One region of the Holdemanella hominis genome, then DNA from elsewhere that is predicted to be linked to it. Evidence: riboswitches for the same ligand, from Rfam matches in the RefSeq annotation. Region 1 holds a riboswitch; the other holds the start of a gene.
What was found. A riboswitch is a leader RNA that binds a small molecule or an ion and turns the genes downstream of it on or off. The one in region 1 is predicted to bind thiamine pyrophosphate.

Region 1 (16,880 bases):
TCATAGGCACGTCGATTGAAACATTTCGTCAGTCCATCCGTATTCGAAGTATACATATATTTTTCTTTTTCATACTTCTCCTTTAATGCTCTAGAAAGCATTAAAACAAGTAAGCATGAAGCCGAAGTTAGATAAATACCGACAATCAATATCGCAACAATATTACTTGAAGAATTTACAGATTCTTCCATAGTTACGGCAACCAAATAATTGCCATGTTTTCGAGATATACATTTACATTTTTTATGATCCAATACGATTCTTTGCATCTTAGATGATGCATTTACATTCGTTAATGTATTTCCAATCTTTGTACGATTTGTAGCACCCTCAATTTTTTTCGTCTTTGAATTTACAACATAAATTTCCATTCCCTTATACACAGGCATATCAGCTACAACATTTGAAATTTAGTTTTGTTTCAACTCCTTTAAAAGACGCTTTGGCGTAATACCCACTTGAACCATATGCATTTTCGACTCATTCCAAGTAATCGCATACATCATCTCTTTAGCTTCAGCCGTATTTGGCGTGACATCCTGGCATAATGTTAAATCTTTATTATTTAACATCTGTTTAAAGAAAGCCATTTGTTCACCTGAATCAAAGCTATATCCAAAATACTTAGGTATCGAACCCGAATAGATCGTTCCCGTATCATCAATAAAATGAATTTCATCCACGGACATTAAAGATGCGATTTTTTGATGTTTATCAATATCATATTCAACTTCCGGCTTGGCATCCACAATATAAGATCTGGCTTTAGCACGTACTATATAATAATCTTTTAATTATTTCACAAATCGCTCTTCATTCGACTCATTTTTATCAAGATCCGCAATCACACGATCCAATAATACATAGGATGTGGTTTGCGCATTCTTTTCATTTACATATCTTAATATACATGCTTCAAGAATCAATACGAGGGCAACAATGGTGATTGAAAGCACTAATATTTTTCTTTTTCTTGCAATTACTATTTTAGGTTATATTTTTCAAAAATAAAAGTGGCATTTGTTATGCCACGATTTTTTGAATCGATTTCTTCAATTCTTCAGCTGCTTTTTTTGTATCCTCTTGATCCATAATAGCCGATACAACACAAACACCTTGAATAGGACTCTTTTCTAAAACAGAAAGATTGTCTTTATTTAATCCTCCAATCGCACAGACCGGAATCTTGACAGCCGAACAAATGTCATTCAATGTTTCCACACTCGTAATCGTCGTCTTCACATGCGTCTTTGTCGGATAAATGGCACCACAACCCAAATAGTCAGCACCATCAGCCTCTGCTTTTTTTGCAACTTCAACAGTCTTTGCGGTAGCCCCAATAATACAATCTTTTCCCATTATTTTACGAGCTACAGAAATTGGCATATCTTCATTTCCTAAATGAACACCACATCCTACAGCCATTGCGACATCGATTCGATCATCAATAATTAATGGAATATGATAAAAATCAGTAATCTCTTTTACTTTTAAAGCGAGTTCATAGTACTCTAAAGTCGACTTATTTTTTTCACGAAGCTGTATAATGGTTGCTCCACCTAGACATGCCCCTTTAACTTTATTTAAAAAAGTTTCTTCATCATAACCATCTGAATTAGTAATAAAATATAATGTATAATCTACTTTTTTCATCCTAACACCTCAATTTTAAACAAAGATTCATCAAAACTGGTAAGTTTATAAATCTCATCCATAAAATGCATATGAAAAGTTCCAGGTCCTTCACTTTTCGTCTTTTCTGCAGCAACTTCATAATAACAAGTTGCCTTAATACAAGCCAATAATGGAGAATAACTAGCTAAAAATGTAGCGATTGCCACATTTAACATACATCCAGTGCCTGTGATTCTTGAAAGCATTTCACAACCATTTGAAATTAAATTCACGACTTTACCATCTGTAATGACATCGATCTTGCCGCTACAAACAACTACACAACCAAGATGTAAAGCCATGTCCTTTAGCCATTTTGCACTTTCATAGATATTCTCTTCATCGAGAACATCCGCATCTACACCGTGCGCATGACTTGTCATCCCATAAAAAGCTTTACATTCACTGATGTTCCCTTTAATGACGGTTGGACAATATAAAGAAACAAGTTCTTTGGCATAATTTAATCGAAGTGTTGAACAAGCCACTCCAACCAAATCTAAAATGAATGGTATTCCTTTTTCTTTGGCACATTTTGCACTAATCATCATAGATTTAGCTCTAACATCATCAAAGTTACCTAAATTTAATGCCAAAGCCGCAGAATGGCAAGTGATATCATCAACTTCATCGGGGTGACAAGCCATAATTGGCTTCGCTCCTAAAGCTAATATAAGATTTGCACAATCATTAATTGAAATCGGATTTGTGATACAGTGAATCAAATTATTCGTTTGTTTCAACAAATTTTTGCACTCCTAACTTTCTTTGAATATTTTCTAGGATTCCACTACGAGACATCGACTTCAATAAAACATACGCAATACTTCCACCGATGATTGTACCCATTAAAAAGCTAGGTACATAGAACATCCATGTAAGTCCAGTTCTTCCCCATAAATATGTCATCACTGGATATGAAAGAACAGAACCAATTAAACCTGTACCAATGATTTCACCAAGTACGGCAGCCCAAATCTTTCCTTTACTAACACGATATAAGATGCCTGATAGCGTAGCTCCAAAAATAGCGCCCGTTAAAGCTAATGGTGGAATTCCCATTACAACCATACGAATTAAACCAATAGCTAAAGCACAAAGAAATGAATACCAAGGCCCCATAAATACAGCCATAGTGATATTAATAAGATGTGCCATAGGACACATTCCTTCTACACGTAAGATTGGAGAAATGACTACTCCAACAGCTACCATCATTGAAAAAAAGACTAAGCTTAATAAGTAATTGTGTTTATTCATAATACTACCTCCTACAGATACAGATGGCCTAGAAAACACGCAAAAAACCATCTGTGGTTTCGGTATTAGACAAACAGTCCTCTCTCATCCTGTCAATTCAGGCTCCCTCGCTTGTTTTCTATACTCTAGGCGCTCCCCTACAGTAAGGCAATAAAATAAAAAGACCTGCAACGTAAAAAGACAGGTCAAAAAACATCTATACTTCCTACGCCGGCATTATCCGTCAGGTTTAATGGGTCGAAGTCGAACTTCCTCTCAGCAATAGCTCCCCAGATTTATCTACTACATTTAGAATTTTAGTACAAAACAATTTAAAGTGCAAGCCAAATATGAGATCAAGAAGGAATTTACGAATGAAACAAGACAAGAATCATTTCTAGTCATTTTAGCAATCTATTTTTTGATCTTTTTAACTATGGCAATGTCTCCATATGTGATTGTGAGTGGATATGATAATTCACTTTCGCGCATTCTTTTCTTTGAAAGCTTGATTACTACCAATCTCATTGTTCCATTTGCACTAAACACAATTTACTTGGTATATTTATTATTTAAAACCATCATGTCTCAAGATAATTAGTGCCTATTTTAGCTTTTCAACAAGTTTTAAAAACTTCTTCTCATTCATTACATCATTCGTTATATAATCACCATTGTAGAATAAGGCATAGGTAGTGATAGGAGTTGACGCATTCTGCGCCTTTTCTTTTGTATCTATATGAATCGCTTTAAATTCTATATTTTGTTCTTTTGAAACATTCTCTATAATCGGAACATACTTCGCATTAAAAGGACATTGACTAGTATAATATAAGACAAAGCCAGACTCTTCGATATGACATTCTTTTGCACAAGATTTAAATTGAGGAACTTTTGAATCATTAAAATTCAAGTACCACAATTGAATACCATTACTCGCTTCATCAGAGATTTTAAAACCTTTGTATGTTAAAAATTTAGGATCTGCAAGATACGGCGTCTTCTTTTTTGTAGATAAGATACAAATTCCATCCATTCCCTTCTTCTTACTGTCTTCAATACACATATTTAATAACTCACTCGAATAGCCATGACCCTTTAAAGATCCACAAACCCATAGACAATCAATATACATATAATTTTCTGCGTCCACACCAATCCACGCATTCTTTGCAGGAATATACTCAATAAAACATTTCCCTCTTACAGATGATTTAATAAAGACAAGTCCTTCTTCAAAGCGATCAGACAACCAATCTTTCTTTGATCTTACTTGGACATCTGAATTACTACTAATGGCACAACAAATGTGTTCTTGTTCAATATTTTCTTTTGTCACATATACATAATCCATACATTAACCTCAATAAAAGTATTATGAAGGAAAAAGGAGTTGAAATCAATCAACTCCTACGTGTTTTATTTTTCGAATTTAATAGCAGCCTATGAAGTAAAGAAAATATTCTGGACTGTCTTTTTTCATCCGTTATATGTAATGAGGAAATATCTTCAATTTCCTCTAATTTCATGGTGTTTTTGTTTTTAGTACCACTGAAATTCATTCTTGCTTTTACTTAACTCTCGCCGCTAAGATTAAGGTACCATTCAAATGTATTGTCGTCAATAGGAACTACAGAAGTAAAAAAATCATGAAATTTTCAGATATGGCAGAAGAACTTCGTCTTCAACTTGAAAATCCAAACAGCGATTTAGAATCTTTTCAGGATTGTTTTGAAAAGTTGGTCACAGCTGAATGGTATAATAAGTCCAGTTGATACGGCGACGAAGGCAATTGAATCCGTTGTATAAGTCCACACCTATATTGTAGATATAAACTATCATCCTCCTGTTGTAAGATAAAAACAGGTAAGTAAGTATACTTATCTAGTCTTGCGATTAGGAGGTGTTTTTTTATGCGGGATGTTAAAAGAGTTTTGGAAATGAGATCACAAAACTATACTCAACGACAGATTTCTGTATCTCTTAAAATTTCAAGAGATACAATAAGAAAAATTTTTAATGTAGCTGATGACAAAAAAGTGTGTTGGTCATCTGTTAAAGATCTCAGTGAATCAGATGTCCAAAATTTATTATTTGAACAGGAGATGAAAATCAATTTATCCATTAAGCAACCTGATTTTGATTACATTCATAAGGAACTGTTAAAGCCAGGAACCACAATCAAACTGCTATGGGAAGCATATGTTGATGATTGTCGGTCAATCAAGAGTCCTTTTTACTAATATAGCCTCTTTTACGAACACTATCGTGATTACGTTAAAAAGCATAATCTTACGATGCATATCAATCATAAACCGGGTGATAAAATGATGGTTGATTGGAATGGCACCCATATGTATGTATATGATCGTTACACAGGAGAAGCAATCCCTGCATATTTATTCGAGGCAACATTACCATTTAGTATGTACAGTTATGTTCAAGCATGAAAATCAATGATTGGGTCGATTGCCATATCCAAGCTTATCGTTATTCTGGCGGAGTTACAAGGATTCTGATTCCAGACAATCTAAAAGTAGGAATTATCCAAAACAAGAAATATGAGGATTCAATATTAAACAAATCATATCAGGAAATGGCAGACTAATATGATACAACTATTATTCCAACAAGAGTGCGTAAGCATCACACGGTTAATTTAATTTTACCGTGTTTTTTAGTGGACTTGTATTACGTATTAAGATTAAAAAAAGATGGACTTCTGTAGTGTATTGCATGGCTTCAGATAGTGGAATACTCAAAAGCAGAAAGTCGACAGTGATAGTTTCTCAAATCCCAGTAAAATAATGGTACGATTTATTTAAGGATTGTACATACGCTGACGCGTGTTTAGATCGAGTTCTATGTAAAGCATATCGTTTAGAATTCAAAGGTGAATCACTAAGAAATCAAAAATTTTGACACACCGATTGACCGCTACAGATACACCGATGGTGTGCTAAACACGCACCATTTTTCCGTCATATGCACTTTATACAAAAGTATAACGTATCACATACTAAAAATTATTTTATTCAAACAAAATAGCGTCATATATAAATGTCTGTATTACTTTCGAAACTTTAAATTATTCTCACTTTCGAAAGTGTAAAAAAGGAATGAACCAATAATTCATTCCTTAATTACTGAAACCTCCTACGAATGTCTAATCTCATATATTTTTAAACAAGCAAAATATCCAAGAATATTAATTATAATTGCCAAGACACTGCCATATAATAACCATCTATTTAAAGGTATTAATAATAACTGTTCTACGCCCACAAAAAAATTTAAAGTAATAAAACCTATCACAAAAGCTACTAGTGTTACCACATATAAAATGGTTCCTTTTTTATTTCCAAAAGTCAAAAATCCTGCATTATTTATAGGTAACATAATCAATGTAAAAATCACACTTATCGATAAAACTAACAATCCTTCTTGTAAACTGATAATATGATACCCGTAGATAGCTAACAATACAACAGGTAAAGAAAGCAATAAGAAAGATGCAAATGAAAAGATATATGTTTCTAATATTTTGGTCATCACAATTGTTTTTTTAGAAATAGGATAAGTTAATAACATTTGATCAAATTTAGAGAGTTCATCTTGCTCAATCGAGTATTGTAATGGCGATACACTTGTCATTGGTATCGTTAATACAACTAAAAGGATTACAATATACTCACTTGGCATTAAAAAGAAGACCATACCATACAATAAAATACTACAAATAAAACCTATTAAATTCTTTTTAATACAAAACGATTCGTAAAAATCTTTTAACATTAAACCTACCATCTTTCACAGCCTCCTTTCACATGAAACAACATGATTTCTTCAACTGTTGGTCGCGTCATTTCTAAATCTTTAAAAACACTCTGTATCAATGAACGATTTTTTACTAGAATAGTGTAATTATATGCTTCTTTCACATAGCCAACAATATCATCTTTATTTAATGAATCTAACAACTCTTTTCCAGCATGAATAATTCCATATTCTTCTCTTAATTCATCATATGGTTTCATAAATAATAATTTACCTTCATGAATATAAGCAATGTAATCTGATATTTTGTCTAAATCACTAGTAATATGTGAAGACATTAATACTGTATGATCTTCATCTTCTGTATACTCACGTATGATAGACAATATTTCATCACGAACAATTGGGTCTAGTCCACTTGTTGCTTCATCTAATATCAATAGCTTCGCATTATGACTAAAAGCAATCGCAAATTCTAATTTCATTTTCATTCCGCGAGAAAACTTTTTAATCTTCTTTTTCATTGGTAATTTAAATCGAGTTAGATATTTTAAATAAGTTTTTTGATCCCAATTCGAATAAACACGACTTAAAATTTTTCCTATAAAATTAGGAGTAAACTCCTCATTATAGTGTGTTTGATCAAATATAACAGCAATGTCTTTTTTTATATTAATTTCATCAGTTTTAAAGTCTAAACCAAATATTTTTAAATCATCATATGAAGATTTAATAATTCCAAGTATCGAACTAATCAATGTAGATTTTCCCGCACCATTTTCACCAATTAGCCCTACAATGCTTCCTTTGGGGATATCCAAAGTAATACCGTTTAAAGAGAAGTCTTCATACTTTTTATTTAAATTTTTAATTTCAATTACATTTTCCATAATCAATTCTCCTCGTATATTAAATGAAGTAGTTTTTCTAATTCATTTTCTGTTATCCCACTTTGTTTAGCTATCAGACAAGCATCTTGCAATTGTTTTTCGACTCTTCGAAGATTTTCTTCACGAATAAAATCCTTGTTTTGTTCAGAAACAAAAGCACCTTTCGCAGGAATCACATGAATGAATCCATCTTTTGATAATTCATCATAAGCTCTTTGTGTTGTAATAATACTAACGTGTAAATCCTTAGCCAACTTTCGCATAGAAGGCAGTGAATCATTAACCTTAAGTTCTCCATTCATAATCATTTCCTTGATTTGAACAACAATTTGTTCATAAATCGGTCTTGAACTAGAACTACTTAATATAATTTCCATAGTTTCACCTCGTAATTTTATATACTGTATATATTTTACATATACAGTATATACCCACTTATCAATACTGTCAATATATATTATATACAGTTAAGAATAAAAAAAAGATTCAGGGTAATATAAACTGAATCTTCTTTACATTAAATAGATTTTAAAACATATTTATGTATCAAGCAATTAATCAATACACACACCGTACAGCCAATCCCTCTAGCAATCCATACATTCATCGAAGTTTGCTCAAAAAAGTGCATAAAAATATTACCGATTGCAATAGAGAAAAATAAAACTATAACCCATTTTAAATCTGTTAATAAGCTTTGCTTATTCATATGTACCTCCATTTACATTAATTGGATGAAATGAAAACAAAGATAAGAAGAACAACCACAAATACTAAGATATAAATAGAAATCTTCAACAAACGATTCGCCTTCATAATTTCTTCTTCAACGTTCGTTACCTTTTCAACAAGAAAAGACTCTTGTGAATGACCTACAAGTGAATCCAGGCTTACATGCAGTGCATTAGCTAAAGCAATCAATTGATAAGCATCCGGTGTTGTTAAATTACATTCCCAGTTAGAAATCGTTTGTCGTGTTACACCAATCTCATCCCCTAGTTTTTCTTGTGATAATCTTAAACTTTTTCTAAATGTTAAGATATTCTTCCCTAAATCCATTTTCTCACTTCTTTCATCATCATTCATTATATTAATCTAGCCCTCAAAATTCTACCAAAGGCCTTTGGAATATTGTCAAAGTCTTTTAACAATTTTAATTCAAGCTCATTTCACCAAAAAAATCGTCATCTTTTACAAGTTTGGGTGTGGTCGTTAGTCTATTTAACAAAAAATTAGCAGAAAATAAAAAGTCCTGTTCATTAATTCCATATAACGTAAACAAAGCGTTTATCTTATAGCTGATATAAATAATTTCGGATTTCATCATCTAAAAAGATACGGTAATGCTTCAAAAAGCGTAACTATACCACCAGATAAAAAAAGAATTCCAAAAAACACTATAACAATAAAACTTAATTTAATCTTTTTTTGAAAAATAAATACAGCTGGATGTTTCGGATCTACATAAATTGGATAAGTTTCTCCTTCTCTCATCTTTTTTATTAACTGTTTATAAGAAATATTTTGAGCTGTTTGTTCTTTATATATGCGACCTTGATATGTGTACTCAAATACTGGAGCTTGCGTAGACACAGCATTACCTCCATAGTAAGTATTATATCCACAGTAAACACCATTTATTTTTTCTTTACATCTTACAAGTGCATACACATCATTTATAAGCATAAAAATAAAAATTAAACCAAAGACAATACAAGCTAAGGGAAATAGTAATAATTTACCGAATGAAACAAAGATAGTTAAGACAGAAATTATTCCAAATCCGACAAAAGAAAAGATCATAATAAAACTAATAAATGGTACATCTTTATATCTTTTATTTTTTACAATTACAAAAGTAATAAAACCAAATAAAATCATTAGTATGTGAACTAAGGTTGTCATAGTTTCAATTCCTCTCCTAAAACATAATTGATTATTTATAATTATCTTTTATAATAATCAAACTCTTCTAAATAATTTACATTCTCTTTAACCCATGAATTACCAACAACTGTTTTATTCATTTTCAAGGATACATTCATTTCATTTGTCACAATAATCATACTATTTTCAAGTAAGAGACCCTTTTTAACCTCAAATTTTTTTATCCTTTCCACTTTAATAAAAAACAATCTAAAATAGTATAATTCCATCAACAGGAAAAATGTAGATACCTTTCTCATTAAATCCAAATAAATATGAAGTTTCTTTTTCAGGGGCTATTACCGTAACCGGAGCTACAGGTAAAACCCACTTTACTTTATAAGTGCTATGTCTTGGAACAACATTATTTTTATAGTTAAAATTCCACTTTTTTAATTCTCTTTTAACATTTTCGAAATAAAGCATACATATAGTTAGCTTTCAAATTATAATTTAACTAACAAACTCATTTTTTGCTCATTAAACACTTTTTAAATATCCAACTTACAGTAGCTCCAATAAACAAACCTATAATTGCTGTTGTTGAATTACCATTTAAAGTGCCTACCGCAAATCCTACAACAGCACCTACATACCAAGTACTAACAAGCTTAGCTAATGTAAAAGTATCTTCTTCGTCATTCTTATTTTCATTATGATGTTCTTTGCTCATTTATTCGTCACCTCATCTGAAAATTCCAATTTATTTTACAACTTGATTTCATGTCCAATTTCACGTAAAACATATCCATCGTCAAACACCTCATCATAAACTCCATCAACTTTTGTGAAACCATTTTTTTGATACAATCGAATAGCTGGTTTATTTATATCTACTACAAATAATCGTAAATATTCAGCACCAAGTGATTTAGAAATTTCTTTTGCTTTATTGAGCATTTGCTGACCAATTCCTTTTTTAGAATACTCAACATTAACACCCAATCGGTCAATATACATTGCTTTAGCAGATTTTTCACTCCATTCAACATAAGCTTCTCCTGCATTGTTATCACATAAAGCAAAAGCAGACATAATTTCTTCATCATTTGCAATAACATAAAGACGCTTGTTATTTATGTCATCTTCAAAGAATTCGCAAGGATAAATATCGTCCCAAATTTGAATGTTATTTTTATTCATATTTTTTATGATTTCTTTATAAATTATTTTCAGTTGTTTCAAATCTTCTAGTCTTGCTAGTCTAAATTCCATCTTATCATCTCCAAAAATTCGATATTGTTCATTATAATTACACTTCTAAATTATTATTTATCTAACAAATCACTAAATTCTAATTTTTCTATGTCATTAAAATTAAGTAAACTTCAATTTTATTCATGAACACTATAGTATTCTAAGCCTAAAAGGCTCTTACGAATGCATACTCGACGACTGTCACCAATATTAGTTTTTAAATACTGACTTTTAGATACATTAAACTCTTTTTCTTCACCACGCCAAGAAGCAATTAGTTGATAATCTGTTAAGCTATTGCCTGTATCAACATCCTTATCTGTAATAACAATTGTTTCATGCTCTGATTTTCCAAATGTTAATAAGAAATTGACAGGAAAAGTAATGGTAAATGAGAACACCAAAACTGCAAAAATAACTGATAATTTACGACCAAATCGTTGTGGTACTTTTGTGTATAAAGATTTAATGATAAAAGGAATTGAAAAGATAACTGTTAAAATTAATGTTATTTTTAAATAATCGATAAAATCATAGTCAAAAATATTTGTTGTAGCTAGATTTAAAAGTAAAGCAATTGCAGCACCTAGAAATGGCATTTGAAGCATGATATCTTCACCTTTTTTCGTCTTAGTTTCAATATAAATATACGGATAATACCATAGGTATACTGCATATGATCCAAGGATGACAAGAATGTACAATACCATCATCATCTTTCCACCAATGAAAAAACCAATGACATCAAGTGCTATAAAAACAAATCCTAGAATACGCAATATTTTCTTAGACTTGTTAAGATCAAATCCACATTTATTAGAAGAAATACTTTCTATCGTTTTAGTCTCTTCTACAATCGAATGATAATAATTACGTTCTATGGCATTAAATGTACGAACATATTTTGATACATCTTTTTTCTTTTCTAACAACTCTTCAAAATCCACAATATTTACTTCATGCTCTACTAAAACATCAAAAAGAATTTCTAAATTTCCAAAAGCATAATCTAATGTTACAAGGCGATTATAGTCTCGATCTATCAATGCCATTTGTGTTCTATTTGCTAGTGGTATCAATAATAAACATCTAATATCTGTATAACGCACCTCAACTGACTGCTTTAGTACATAATTAAAAGTAAGTGTGTTTTTATCTATGACTATCGTTTGCTTTTTACATGCTAGTAAAAGTGCACCACCTAAAAACACAAAAGGCAGAAAACAAAGTGCTGCAATATAATAACCTGATATAAGTGTTACTAAACATATTAGTCCAAATACCACAGTTGTTATCATCCCTAATATTTTTACAAACTTTGAACATCCTATTACCTGTTTTTCCATAATCATCCCAACTTTCTTAATATTTAATTCTATTTTAGTACACTGATTAATGCATAAATTGCACTTGCAACTAAAAGAGTACCAATTATTATTGTCATAACCATTTTTATTCTATTTTGGCTATCAGTTTTCACACTCTTGATAATCCATATAGGTCCAATCAAAAACACTAAAACTGCATAAATAACTAAAATTATATCCATAGCTATTACTCCTTAATTTAAATCAATTTATTCTATAATGTCCGACGATATCATTTCGATACTCCAATATATCTTCTTCATAATATATTTGGTATGGACTAGCATGATGAATAACAAAACTTACACCATCTTTATTCCGATAATCCGATACGATACCAATATGATTTTCAAATATGACAATATCTCCGCCTCGCCATTCTTCAATTCGGTGAATATCGGTTGTTAATGATTGTGCGTTATATTTAAAATAAATATTCAAATTTTGCACCCTTCTAAAATCAATATTTTTGTCAATAATATCTATATCATAATCTTCTTTATGATTTTGGACATGTTGATTAACCAACTCCATTAAATCATAGCCAGCATCTTTTAGTCCTAAAGCTACTACATCACTACACACTCCAAAATGATCATTGGGATAACCTGTTCCGTAATATTTACTTTTATATTTAGGCTTGCTACTAACATACGCTTTTACATTATTCAAAATATCTGTTTGATCATCGATGTCATCATCTTCATCATGTAAACTCTTATAGGTTGTGATATTAAAATCGCTATTTGAATATTTTTGATGTGGGATGTAATTGAAAAAATATAACACATAAACCACAAACAACAGAACAATAGCTGATATAAAAATTAAACTTACTTTATACTTATTTTTCACGGATAATAACACCACCTTTAAATCAATGATTAGTTATATAATAATGTAAAAAACTCATCAAAAGTATTAGCGATAAAATAAACATTGTTCTCATCATCTGATGAACTTAGACTATAAGAATCATCATAATAATAAACTCCGTCATTTGACCCATCACAAACTAAAACAAAGAAGCCATGTTGGATACTATCCCCAATAATAACAGTACTTTCAAATAAATCATCAATATAAGCATTCGTCCAGTATTCTATATTTGAAGCATCATTCCCTGTATCTATTCCATAAACAACATCGACATTAACATTTTTATTTATATCCTTAAAATAGATTTCATTAAATGCGTCATTACTAACTACACCATTGTATTTTAATAGAAATGTAACATAGTCACTAGGCAGACTAATATTAAATAATTTTTCAATATGAATAATATCTACCTTACTTATTTTTTTAAAAGATTTTAATTCATGATTCTTCTTTTTTAGCTTTTTAAATATTCCCATATTTATCTCCTTTATTAGTCCAACTCCTATCTCTTTAACCATTTATATTATGCTGTTAAGATTTATCTTTGAAAAAGCCAATTAAAATTAAGGTAATACCAAGAATTGCTAATGGAATATAAATAACATTAGGTATATGGTAGATAAACCTATCAACTGCCGACATAACAATGTAAATAACAATTCCTACACTAATTAAGTAACTTCTCTCTTTCATAATTATCCTCCTTTAAAATGTTTTCACTTCAATAATGATTTGATGACATAAAATGATTATTAACTAATATTTTCTTGTTCACTAACGTGACAACCTTTTTAACCTTACAGCCTTATACTATTGATGATCTAGTGTAACTCGTAACATCTGTGTTTAATTTCTCAAGTAATTCTATTACACTATATTCCTTGTTTTGAATGGCTCTTAATTCATTATCTGTCACTCCAATAAATTCAACAAATCTTACCTTTCCATTAGGTGTATTTATTTCAACAAATTTATCATCTGGTATCGTTATAAATCCTGTAATATTGGATGTCCCTTTACTATCTATACCTGTTGTTTGACCTGTGTATAGATATTCGTAAGCATTAAATAATTCACCTTGGATAAAAGTAATTCTGGCAATAGATTGTAATATACCGCATATACAACGTATTTCATCTTCTTCATTTTCGTAGTGATCCTTTTTGAGCTTCAAAGTAAACTCCATACCATAACCACTCCACTCTTTATCTTCGCTTTCTTTTTCATAAAGTTCAGATAGTCCATAAGTTATAAAATGCCAATAATCACCACCATCATATACACTAATACCATCAAGGGGATCATTACCACCCAATCTCCATTTTATCATCGCTCCATAATGCTTAGGATTCTTTTGGTTAGGATAAACTTTATCACATAACTTATCTATTGCATCCCATCCTGGTGCTTCAATTTCTTCATTTTGCTCATTATCTAATAATTCATTTTTCTTCTTAAATTTATCAAACAATCCCATATAGAGTGCCTCCTTATCCTTACCATTTAATCTAAATTTCGACACTATATTGTTCAATCAAAGCATCAATTTCATCATCATTTAATAAGGCAATAACATGATTTGCATCATAATATTCTTTTGAAGAGATATGATTGATAAAATCGTCGTATGTAACTGTCATTCCTTTTCTAATCATGACATACCAATAATTAATTCCTTTGATTTGATCAAGAATGATATAAGGTTTATTAGGAACAACACAAGGAATATCAGCAACAATCGAATAAATCCCAAATAATTCATTCGTATCTTTCTTCCTATATACGCTTGGTGTTGCATAATAAACATCTAGAGATTGGATTTCATTTAGATATTCTTCAAGATTATTTAAGTTGCAATCAATTCTTTGTAATTCTCTTTGTCCAATAGAGATTGGATTATAAATACCAAATATTTCAAAACAGCGATATTCATCTTCTGTTTTACTTGTCATATCTTCTAGTGCAACAATACTTGCTTCTTCATCCCATTTAATAAATTCTTCGTCTTCATATAAATAAGCTTCTTCATCTTCTCTTAAATATTTTTTGGTATTGAACTCGTTGCAAATTTTCTCTACTAAGCTATAGAATAGTCTAATTTCTGATGGTGCAGTTGGTAAACTTAAAGAAAGTAAAACATCACTACCCTCAAGCCATAACTCAAATCCCCTAGCTAGTTTTGTTTCATCATAAATTAAAGTATGTTCACCTATCTCATCTTTATTGAGACGATAATTTTCATCACAAACACCATAAGATAATCCTGTAAATTTAATAATATCTTCTAGATTCATTTTTTTCTTAAATAATGATTTTTGTTTAATTCTTGCAGTTACTGACATAATTACGCCTCCTTAACTTAAAATTTCATTTCTTTTGAAAACCAATTATTTTCTAACTTCATTTTTTGTCTTCATTAATCGAATAGATTGATAAAAGAGATAAATCCCGACTAAAACATATATTATTCTATTCAATACATCTTTTAAAAACGGGAAATAGGATGATTGGATAATACTACAGAAGATTAAAACTCAAATTTATAACTTATTTGGAGAATGAAGATTTTATTAATCCATTTTCATAAAAAACATTGAATATTTCTTTATGCCCTACTGCTGAAGGATCAATACAAATCTTTACACCGTTGCCTAAAATTAAGATTGCTTTTGATCCTTTGATTTGAATACTTCTAATTTCATTAAAATGAATGATTTTTCTTTTCCCTAATAATGGAATCTCTGTAATGCCTTCACTGTTCACAATCACTTTATATCGTTTAAAAGCAATGCTTATAAACACTAAAATTGTTGTTATTATACACAATAAAGCAATCAAAAGTAGCTTTTGTTCAGGTGGTGCTGCAACTATACAAACAATCATGCAGATAAATTCAAATATTGTGCCACCAATTGCTGTACCCACAAATACAGATGGGTATGTTGCAACAATTTCACTAATCTTTTCTTTTTCTTCCATATCCTGTCCTCCGTAAACATTTATATTTTTTTGAAATCTTCAATCCCAGGCAAAGCTAATATAAAAGAAATGACTAGTTTTGATAGATCACTTGCAAAAATAGTAGACATACAATAGTCCACAATCATTAATCCAAAACATGTCGCAATCGTATCTAATGCTAAATATAAAATAATTGCAATATTTTTACTAATTCTTTTCAATTTATAAAGAGCCTTAGGAAGTCCGCCTGCAATTAAATTAATCGGATAGGATACAACTGTTGCGATGATGAAAAATAAGATAATACTTCATATGGATTGATATCGAAAACCAAATAAACGCATTATCACTCCACTTAATAGTGCAATAACTGATAAGACAGCAACAAAAATAGTTCCACAAACTATAAAAGTGATTAATTTTTCTTTATTATTCTTAAAAAAATCCACAATAAATAACTCCTTTTTAAACTCTTTTAAACAAACTTATTTAGCTAAGGCATCTTCGATAAGTTCAATACCTCTATTAATGAAATTAATCTTTATTGCTTCATTAGTCCCTTTAACCTTTACCATGGCGACACATAATTGATTTTCTTTTGTTGCTTCAGCACTTCCCATAAGCGTTGTCCATTCAACAGTAATATCGTCTTTTGAAAATGATTTATCGATATAAAACTCATAATCCAAAGGTTCAAATAACTTACTGTTTGACTTTGCATGAATAGAAAGTGTATCATCGTTTTCCTGATATACTTCAACAGTATAGTGAACCACATCTTCTTGATTATCCACATATTGTTCATTCGGAGATATTGATTCTTGAAAAATTAAATTATTCTTATTTTCATTTACTACATCCTTTGATGCACAACCACTAATACTCATTGATATTAAAAGGAAAAACAGTACTACCAAACGTCTTAATTTCACAATCATCACCTACTTATTTTTAAACAAAAGTACAA
Region 2 (6,873 bases), on a different contig from region 1:
ACATTCTTAGATATGATCGCAACGTTAGTTATCTCTTTTTTAAAGATTCGGAATTCACAAAATAAGTTCAAGCGTGAAGCAAAATTAAGTGGCTATTCAGCCTTGGGACAAATCTATACTTCTATGCATTATATCAATGTGAAAACCAATCGCTTTCATATTGTGAAAATGGAGCGCAAATTCTAACGTATTTAGGAAAATATGAAATTTAGGATATAGAAGATAATTTTATGGATCAAATTTGTAAGATTCATCGAAAATTCAGTCAAGCTGATTATGTAGATCGAGAAGTTGAATTTATGGATCTTGTGACATTAGAAGCAAGGCTTTAAGGCAAAAAATCCATAGATAGTGTTTTCTATGGTAAGATTTCTGGCTGGTGCTGAGTCCGTTTTATTCCGATTGATTATGATGAGGATGGAAGTTTACTCCATGTTCTATATTATGCGGAATGTATTGATGATCAAAAGAAGCGAGAAGGCAAATTATTATATTTAGCTCAAACAGAAACAATGACGGGAATTTTAAATCGTCGTAGTAGAGAGAAGATGATTGAGCGTGTTTTAAACAACAAAGTCAGTGGCATGATATGTTTAGTGGATTGTGACAAATTTAAGTCCATTAATGATACGTATGGACACATGGCTGGGGATGAGGTCATTGTTGCGATTGCGCATACGCTACAAAAATCGTGTCGTGATAAAGATGTAGCCATGCGTCTTGGTGGAGATGAGTTTGCGTTATTTATTCCAGGTGTTACGGAACGTAAGTGTGCCAATGCTTTCTTTAAACGTTTGTTTGAGAATTTGAAACAAATCCAAATTGAATCTATAAAAGATCATCCGATTATAATGAGTTTAGGGCTTGCATTTATGATGGAAAAGAAGAATTGACCTTTGATGAATTATACTGTAGAGCCGATATGGTAATGTATCAAAGTAAAAAAGGGGAAGGATACCGTGCAACAATATATAAGAAAAAATAGTCTCTTGATGAACAAAGAGGCTATTGATGTATTCAAAATGTATACATGTGTTAAAAAGGTATAAACAAATTATATTTTTTGTGGTATTATACCCAAAACGGAGGGAAATATATGCAGAAGTACGTAGAAATTAAGCGGGATGGATTGACATTACGAGGTATGCTTCATGTGCCAGACAATGTAAGTTCGAAAGTGCCTATGGTCATTCTACTTCATGGATTTTGTGATGATCGCAATGAAATAAATTTTGTGCATAATGAGTTATCTCAAAGATTGTGTGATGCTGGTATTGCGAGTGTTCGCTTTGACATGAATGGCAGCGGAGAAAGCGATGGACGCTTTGAAGATATGACTATTTCAAGTGAGATTCTGGATGCGAAAGCCATGTTGACTTATGTCGAATCTTTAGATTTTGTCGATTCTAAAAAAATTGCGCTTCACGGATGTAGTCTAGGAGGATGCGTAGCGAGTATGGTAGCAGGACAATGTAAAGAAAGAGTTCAAGCATTGTCGTTATGGTGCCCTGCACCAGATTTAGTTTATAACTTGAAGGAACATTTGACTTTATGTGGTCAAGATGTTTCAAACATTGAAAAAGATGGATGTGCAGATGTGGAAGGATTGAAGTTGAGCCTTAAATTTTACCAAGATGCATGTACACTCGATCCTTATAAAGAGGCTTCATTGTTTGATAAAAATGTTTGTACCATTCATGGAGATCAAGACATTACAGCTTCGTGTGAGTGTAGTTACAAGTATAAAGAAATTTTTAAGGAAAGAGCAAAATGTATTATTGTCAAAGGAGCAGAGCATCGTTTTAAATCATTTGCGTTTAGAGAAGCAAGAATGAAAGCGGCTCTAGACTTTCTAAAGGACGAATTGTTATAGATGAAAGAGAAGGAAATTTGATATGAACAAAGAAAGAAAACAGCCAACAACCCTATTTGCGGTGGTTTCATTTTTGGCTATTATTGCCGTATTGATCATTATGATCAACTTAGGATGCAATACAACACTATCGGTATTTGCGGGTGTGATCGTTGCGGTTATTACCACAAAATTTTTAAATATTCCATGGAGTGAAGTGGAACAGAATATTATTAAAACAGCGGCTGAGTGTATGCCGACATTTTTGATTGTCATTATGGTCGGTATGCTTGTGGGAATCTGGATGGCCGGTGGAACCGTTCCATCATTGATGTATTATGGTATGCAAGTGATTTCACCGAAGATCTTAGTACCTCTAGCTTTTGTCCTTTGTGCCCTAACGAGTGAATTTACAGGAACATCCTTTGGTTCTGTGGCAACCATGGGTCTTGCGATGGTGGGAATTGCCGCTACAACAAGTATTCCCGTACCATTAGTTGTAGGTGCCGTTGTTTCTGGAGCGTGGCTAGGAGATAAGATGTCGCCTTTATCAGATACAACCAATTTAGCAAGTGGTGTAAGTAAAGTACCTTTATATGCTCACATTCATTCTATGCAGTATACAACACTTCCTGCAGCTGTAGTCGCTTTGATCTTATTTACAATTGCCGGCTTGTATTATAGTGGTGGAAGTATGGACCTTGCCCAACAAAAATTGATTTTAGATACGCTATCTAAACATTTCAATATCAATGTTCTATTGATTTTACCTGCTATTCTAGTTGTTTTGATTTCTGTATTTAAATTACCTTCCTTATTAGGAATGGGCTTAGCCGTAGTTGTATCTGCTGCTTTTGCGATGGTATTTCAAGGGGTAAACTTTGTTGATTTAATGAACTATGCTTTTAATGGTTTCAGCATTGAAACAGGTGTATCCATTGTTGATCCAATGTTGAATCGTGGTGGTGTACTTTCTATGTCTGAATTATTAGTGACATTTATGGTTGCTAGTGTAATGGGAGCTGTCATAACGTCTACTGGTATTTTGGATGTTTTGGCAAAAAATGTTCTTTTAAAATTTATAAAGAATCGTACAGTACTAGTGTTTGTCACTTTGGTGTATTGTTATGTTGTGAACTTCTTAACAGCTGGCGGACAAACAGTATCTATCATTGTAACTGAACAAACGTTTGAATCGACTTATGAAGATATGAATGTTTCTCGTAAAGTATTATCTAGAACACTCGAAGATTCTGGGACATTATCTGCGCCTATCGTTCCTTGGGGTGTTGCGACAATTTATGTCATGGGCGTACTTGGGTGCTCAACAGCTTATATTCCATACGCATGGTTTATCTTTGTCGTTCCTATTTTCTCAATGATTTGTGCCATTACTGGAATTGGAATTTGGGATAAAGAAGAAAAGCCTGTTCGAAAATAAATGTCTTATATCTTTACTATCTTTTAGAATTGGTGTATAACTTAAATGTAAATGAAAAAAGGGAGCTTGTAGTACAGGCTGAGAGGAAAGTATGACTTTCGACCTATAACCTGATTTGGATAATGCCAACGTAGGGAAATACTTTGTCTTTTTAGTGTGAGTATACCTATATTGGTTGCTCACTTTTTTTTGTGGCGAAATGGGGGCACCACTTTTTGTCACGTTAAATAATCATTTGGAAAAGGAGATTTTAAAATGAACACAAATGAAGGTACAGTAAGTACAGGCGCTACATATACCACTCAGATGGATGCTGCGCGTAAGGGGATTATTACGCCAGAAATGAAGATTGTAGCCCAAAAAGAAAAAATGACTGAAGAAGAACTAAGAGAGTTAGTCGCATGTGGTAAGGTTGTAATTCCGGCCAATAAAAACCATAAATCTTTAAATCCTGAAGGTGTGGGAAGTATGTTACGCACGAAGATCAATGTAAACTTAGGGGTTTCTAGAGATTGTAAAGATTATGATGTCGAAATGGAAAAAGTTATGGCAGCCGTAAATCTTGGCGCAGAATCAATTATGGATTTATCGAGTCATGGAAATACACAACCATTCCGTCAAAAATTAACATCTGAATGTCCAGCTATGATTGGTACTGTACCTGTATATGATAGTGTGATTCACTACCAAAGAGATTTAAATACATTAACCGCAAAGGATTTCTTGGATGTAGTTGAGTTACATGCCAAAGATGGTGTGGATTTTGTTACTTTGCACTGTGGAATCACAAGAAAGACGATTGATCAAATCAAAAAACACAAACGTAAAATGAATATTGTTTCTCGTGGAGGAAGTTTAGTCTTTGCGTGGATGTCAATGACAGGTGAAGAAAACCCATTCTATGAATACTATGATGAAATCTTGGATATCTGTGAAAAATATGATGTGACGATTTCTTTAGGAGATGCTTGTCGTCCTGGATGTTTAGCAGATGCCACAGATGTCTGTCAAATCGAAGAATTGGTTCGTTTAGGAGAACTTACAAAACGTGCTTGGGAACATAACGTACAAGTTATTGTCGAAGGACCTGGACATGTTCCATTAGATCAGGTTGCGGCCAATATGCAGGTTCAGCAACAAATCTGTATGGGTGCTCCATTTTATGTGTTAGGCCCATTAGTTACAGATATTGCGCCAGGCTATGATCATATTACAGCGGCTATTGGTGGTGCGGTTGCAGCTATGTCAGGAGCAGCCTTCTTATGTTATGTAACACCGGCAGAACACTTGGCTTTACCAAATGTTGAAGATACAAAACAAGGAATCATTGCTTCTAAGATTGCAGCACATGCGGCTGATATTGCCAAAGGTGTTAAAGGAGCACGAGATATTGATGACAAGATGGCTGACGCAAGAAAGAAGCTAGATTGGGATGCGCAATTTGAGTGTGCGATAGATCCAGAAACCGCAAAAGCAATTCGTCAATCTCGTATGCCAGAAGATGATCATAGTGACACTTGTAGTATGTGTGGTAAATTCTGTGCTGTAAGAAGTATGAATAAGGCTCTATCTGGAGAGAATATTGATATTTTATAATTGTAGTATTTTACATCGTTTATATTTTTTAACAATTATTTGTAGAAATTAATTGATGTTGTGTGTTGTTTATAAAAGTATGATATATTAAGTGTGTAACGTTTAAATGTTATATTCTCTCGTGACATATGTTACTAAAAATGAGATTGGTGAGTATGTTATAATTAGACGTATTGAGAAGGGGTTATTTATGAGTGAGCCAGTTTTAAGTTTTCTTGAAGAAAAGAATCTTCCTGAAGTCATAAAAAAGAAACATACATATTTGATGATGGATGGACACGACCAAGAAGATATTTACGTATTAAAAGATGGTGTTGTGAAAGTGAGTATTGTTTTATGTGATGGGCGTGAATTCAATATCACTTATTTAAAAGGTTTGGATATAATTTCTTTGTTGAAAGATGAAATCAATAAAATGACTACGACATCATTTCATGCTCGTATCGAAAGTGATACGGCATCTTTCTATCGAATCAACAGAAAATTCTTTGAACAATATGTGAAAGAAAATGAAGAATTACATGCATATATAGAGTCGTATTATCGTAAAAAGATGACCGAAGCTATTTATCGACAGCAACTCATGACAATGAATGGGAAAAATGGAGCTGTGTGTGCATTTATCTATCATTTGATTCCGTTATTTGGTAGACAAGTTAAAAAAGGTATATTTATTGATTTGCAAATCACGAACGATGATATTGCCAGTTTCTGTGGGGTATCCACAAGAAACAGTGTCAATCGTATCTTGCGTGGATTAAGAGAAGAAAACGTTATTACGATTGTGTATCATAAAATCTTAATTTTAGATGTAGATTATTTAAAGCGCTATGCACAGTAAAAGGAACTAATTAATGAAAGAAGGCCAGTGATCATTGACCTTCTTTTTCTATATTTTGACTAATTTAGTGCATTGTTTGAGATGTATTTGTGGGCTTGTTAATATGGGAGTGAAAGGAGATGAATGGTATGGGTAACAGATTGTTGTCTATACTAGGATTATTGATTGCGTTAGTGGGTATTGTGTTTGGTGGTAATCTTGTTTTAGTTATTATTGGATATGTGATTCTTGGCTTAGAACAGATGATCAAGGATAAGGAGGAGAGTACCGCATCTGGTATGGATGAGATTATAAAAGAATTCTTTGAGGATGTGCAATTTAATCCAAATACTCATATGCTTAATGTTAGCGATACGAATATTCTTTTACCTAAACATGATTATTGTAGCGGCAATAGATATGTACAAGGTAAATATAAAGGTTTTTCTGTAGCGTTTTGTACCATTAAACTCACAGATTAGACAGAGGTCTTGCGTGATGAGACTGGCTTGTAGGAAAAGAATGAAAATACAGTTTATACGGGTGAACGGTTGTTGTGTAAGCTTGACCAAAAGTTTAATACGTGGCTAACTATATATCCTTGTAATGCATTGGATAAACAAAGTATTAAAACTGGATATGAGACATTTGATAAGAAGTTTAATTTGACTTGTGGAGATGAAAAATTAGTTCTTGAGATATTGGATTCGAATCGACTAAAGCAAATTATTGCTTTATCAAATCATAAGTTTTCAATAAACTTGAATGAGGATGGAAGACTTTATATTGACGCTCATAGTTTTAAGAATATGAATGATTTAAAGTGGTTTGTGGATATGATTGATGTGTTTAGTGGATATTCAATGAATTATAAAGAATTATATTTAGAAACAAAAGAGATGCTTGAAGAATTTGATTTTATTGATCGAAGATTGTTACATTAACTTATTGTAAGAATGTTGATGATTTAAAATTAGTGCATGATTTTATTAGGGATAAGAAGTATAAGAATATTTATGAAATTCCTAGATATGTACTCTATTTGTATATGAAACGAAATCATCCTGAAAGAATTATTGAGGATTAAAAAAACAGAGAAATAAAATCTCAGGTTTTGATTTAATAAAAAGTTTGCCAAATTGTTTGCCAGAAATGAGAGATTTA

Region 2: linked by a shared signal. The riboswitch ahead of thiC (phosphomethylpyrimidine synthase ThiC) and the one ahead of thiW (energy coupling factor transporter S component ThiW) in region 1 are both predicted to bind thiamine pyrophosphate.

Annotation. Positions count from the first base shown of each region.
Region 1 is NZ_JACRWH010000037.1:3,667-20,546, reverse strand. Features, by position in the region: gene H8911_RS12510 (GGDEF domain-containing protein) at 1-389, opposite strand, end outside; gene H8911_RS12505 (hypothetical protein) at 411-749, opposite strand; gene H8911_RS12500 (hypothetical protein) at 795-956, opposite strand; gene thiE (thiamine phosphate synthase) at 1,024-1,653, opposite strand; gene thiM (hydroxyethylthiazole kinase) at 1,650-2,420, opposite strand; gene thiW (energy coupling factor transporter S component ThiW) at 2,401-2,934, opposite strand; TPP riboswitch at 3,120-3,216, opposite strand; gene H8911_RS08600 (GNAT family N-acetyltransferase) at 3,518-4,267, opposite strand; gene H8911_RS12745 (hypothetical protein) at 4,563-4,688, shown strand; gene H8911_RS08595 (hypothetical protein) at 4,827-5,156, shown strand; gene H8911_RS08590 (hypothetical protein) at 5,211-5,363, shown strand; gene H8911_RS08585 (hypothetical protein) at 5,360-5,521, shown strand; gene H8911_RS08580 (ABC-2 transporter permease) at 6,070-6,720, opposite strand; gene H8911_RS08575 (ABC transporter ATP-binding protein) at 6,714-7,580, opposite strand; gene H8911_RS08570 (GntR family transcriptional regulator) at 7,583-7,957, opposite strand; gene H8911_RS08565 (hypothetical protein) at 8,098-8,289, opposite strand; gene H8911_RS08560 (helix-turn-helix domain-containing protein) at 8,307-8,666, opposite strand; gene H8911_RS08555 (DUF3592 domain-containing protein) at 8,904-9,485, opposite strand; gene H8911_RS08550 (hypothetical protein) at 9,717-9,932, opposite strand; gene H8911_RS08545 (hypothetical protein) at 9,973-10,179, opposite strand; gene H8911_RS08540 (GNAT family N-acetyltransferase) at 10,215-10,721, opposite strand; gene H8911_RS08535 (hypothetical protein) at 10,841-12,049, opposite strand; gene H8911_RS08530 (hypothetical protein) at 12,079-12,252, opposite strand; gene H8911_RS08525 (DUF1287 domain-containing protein) at 12,275-12,925, opposite strand; gene H8911_RS08520 (SMI1/KNR4 family protein) at 12,955-13,428, opposite strand; gene H8911_RS08515 (hypothetical protein) at 13,484-13,645, opposite strand; gene H8911_RS08510 (suppressor of fused domain protein) at 13,758-14,429, opposite strand; gene H8911_RS08505 (DUF4299 family protein) at 14,461-15,294, opposite strand; gene H8911_RS08500 (hypothetical protein) at 15,500-15,931, opposite strand; gene H8911_RS12740 (YrvL family regulatory protein) at 15,952-16,215, opposite strand; gene H8911_RS08490 (hypothetical protein) at 16,399-16,845, opposite strand; gene H8911_RS08485 (hypothetical protein) at 16,855-16,880, opposite strand, start outside.
Region 2 is NZ_JACRWH010000074.1:191-7,063, reverse strand. Features, by position in the region: gene H8911_RS12575 (hypothetical protein) at 1-186, shown strand, start outside; gene H8911_RS12570 (GGDEF domain-containing protein) at 513-893, shown strand; gene H8911_RS11320 (alpha/beta hydrolase) at 1,097-1,873, shown strand; gene nhaC (Na+/H+ antiporter NhaC) at 1,896-3,293, shown strand; TPP riboswitch at 3,342-3,447, shown strand; gene thiC (phosphomethylpyrimidine synthase ThiC) at 3,549-4,889, shown strand; gene H8911_RS11305 (Crp/Fnr family transcriptional regulator) at 5,080-5,730, shown strand; gene H8911_RS11300 (hypothetical protein) at 5,859-6,191, shown strand; gene H8911_RS11295 (DUF3137 domain-containing protein) at 6,264-6,653, shown strand.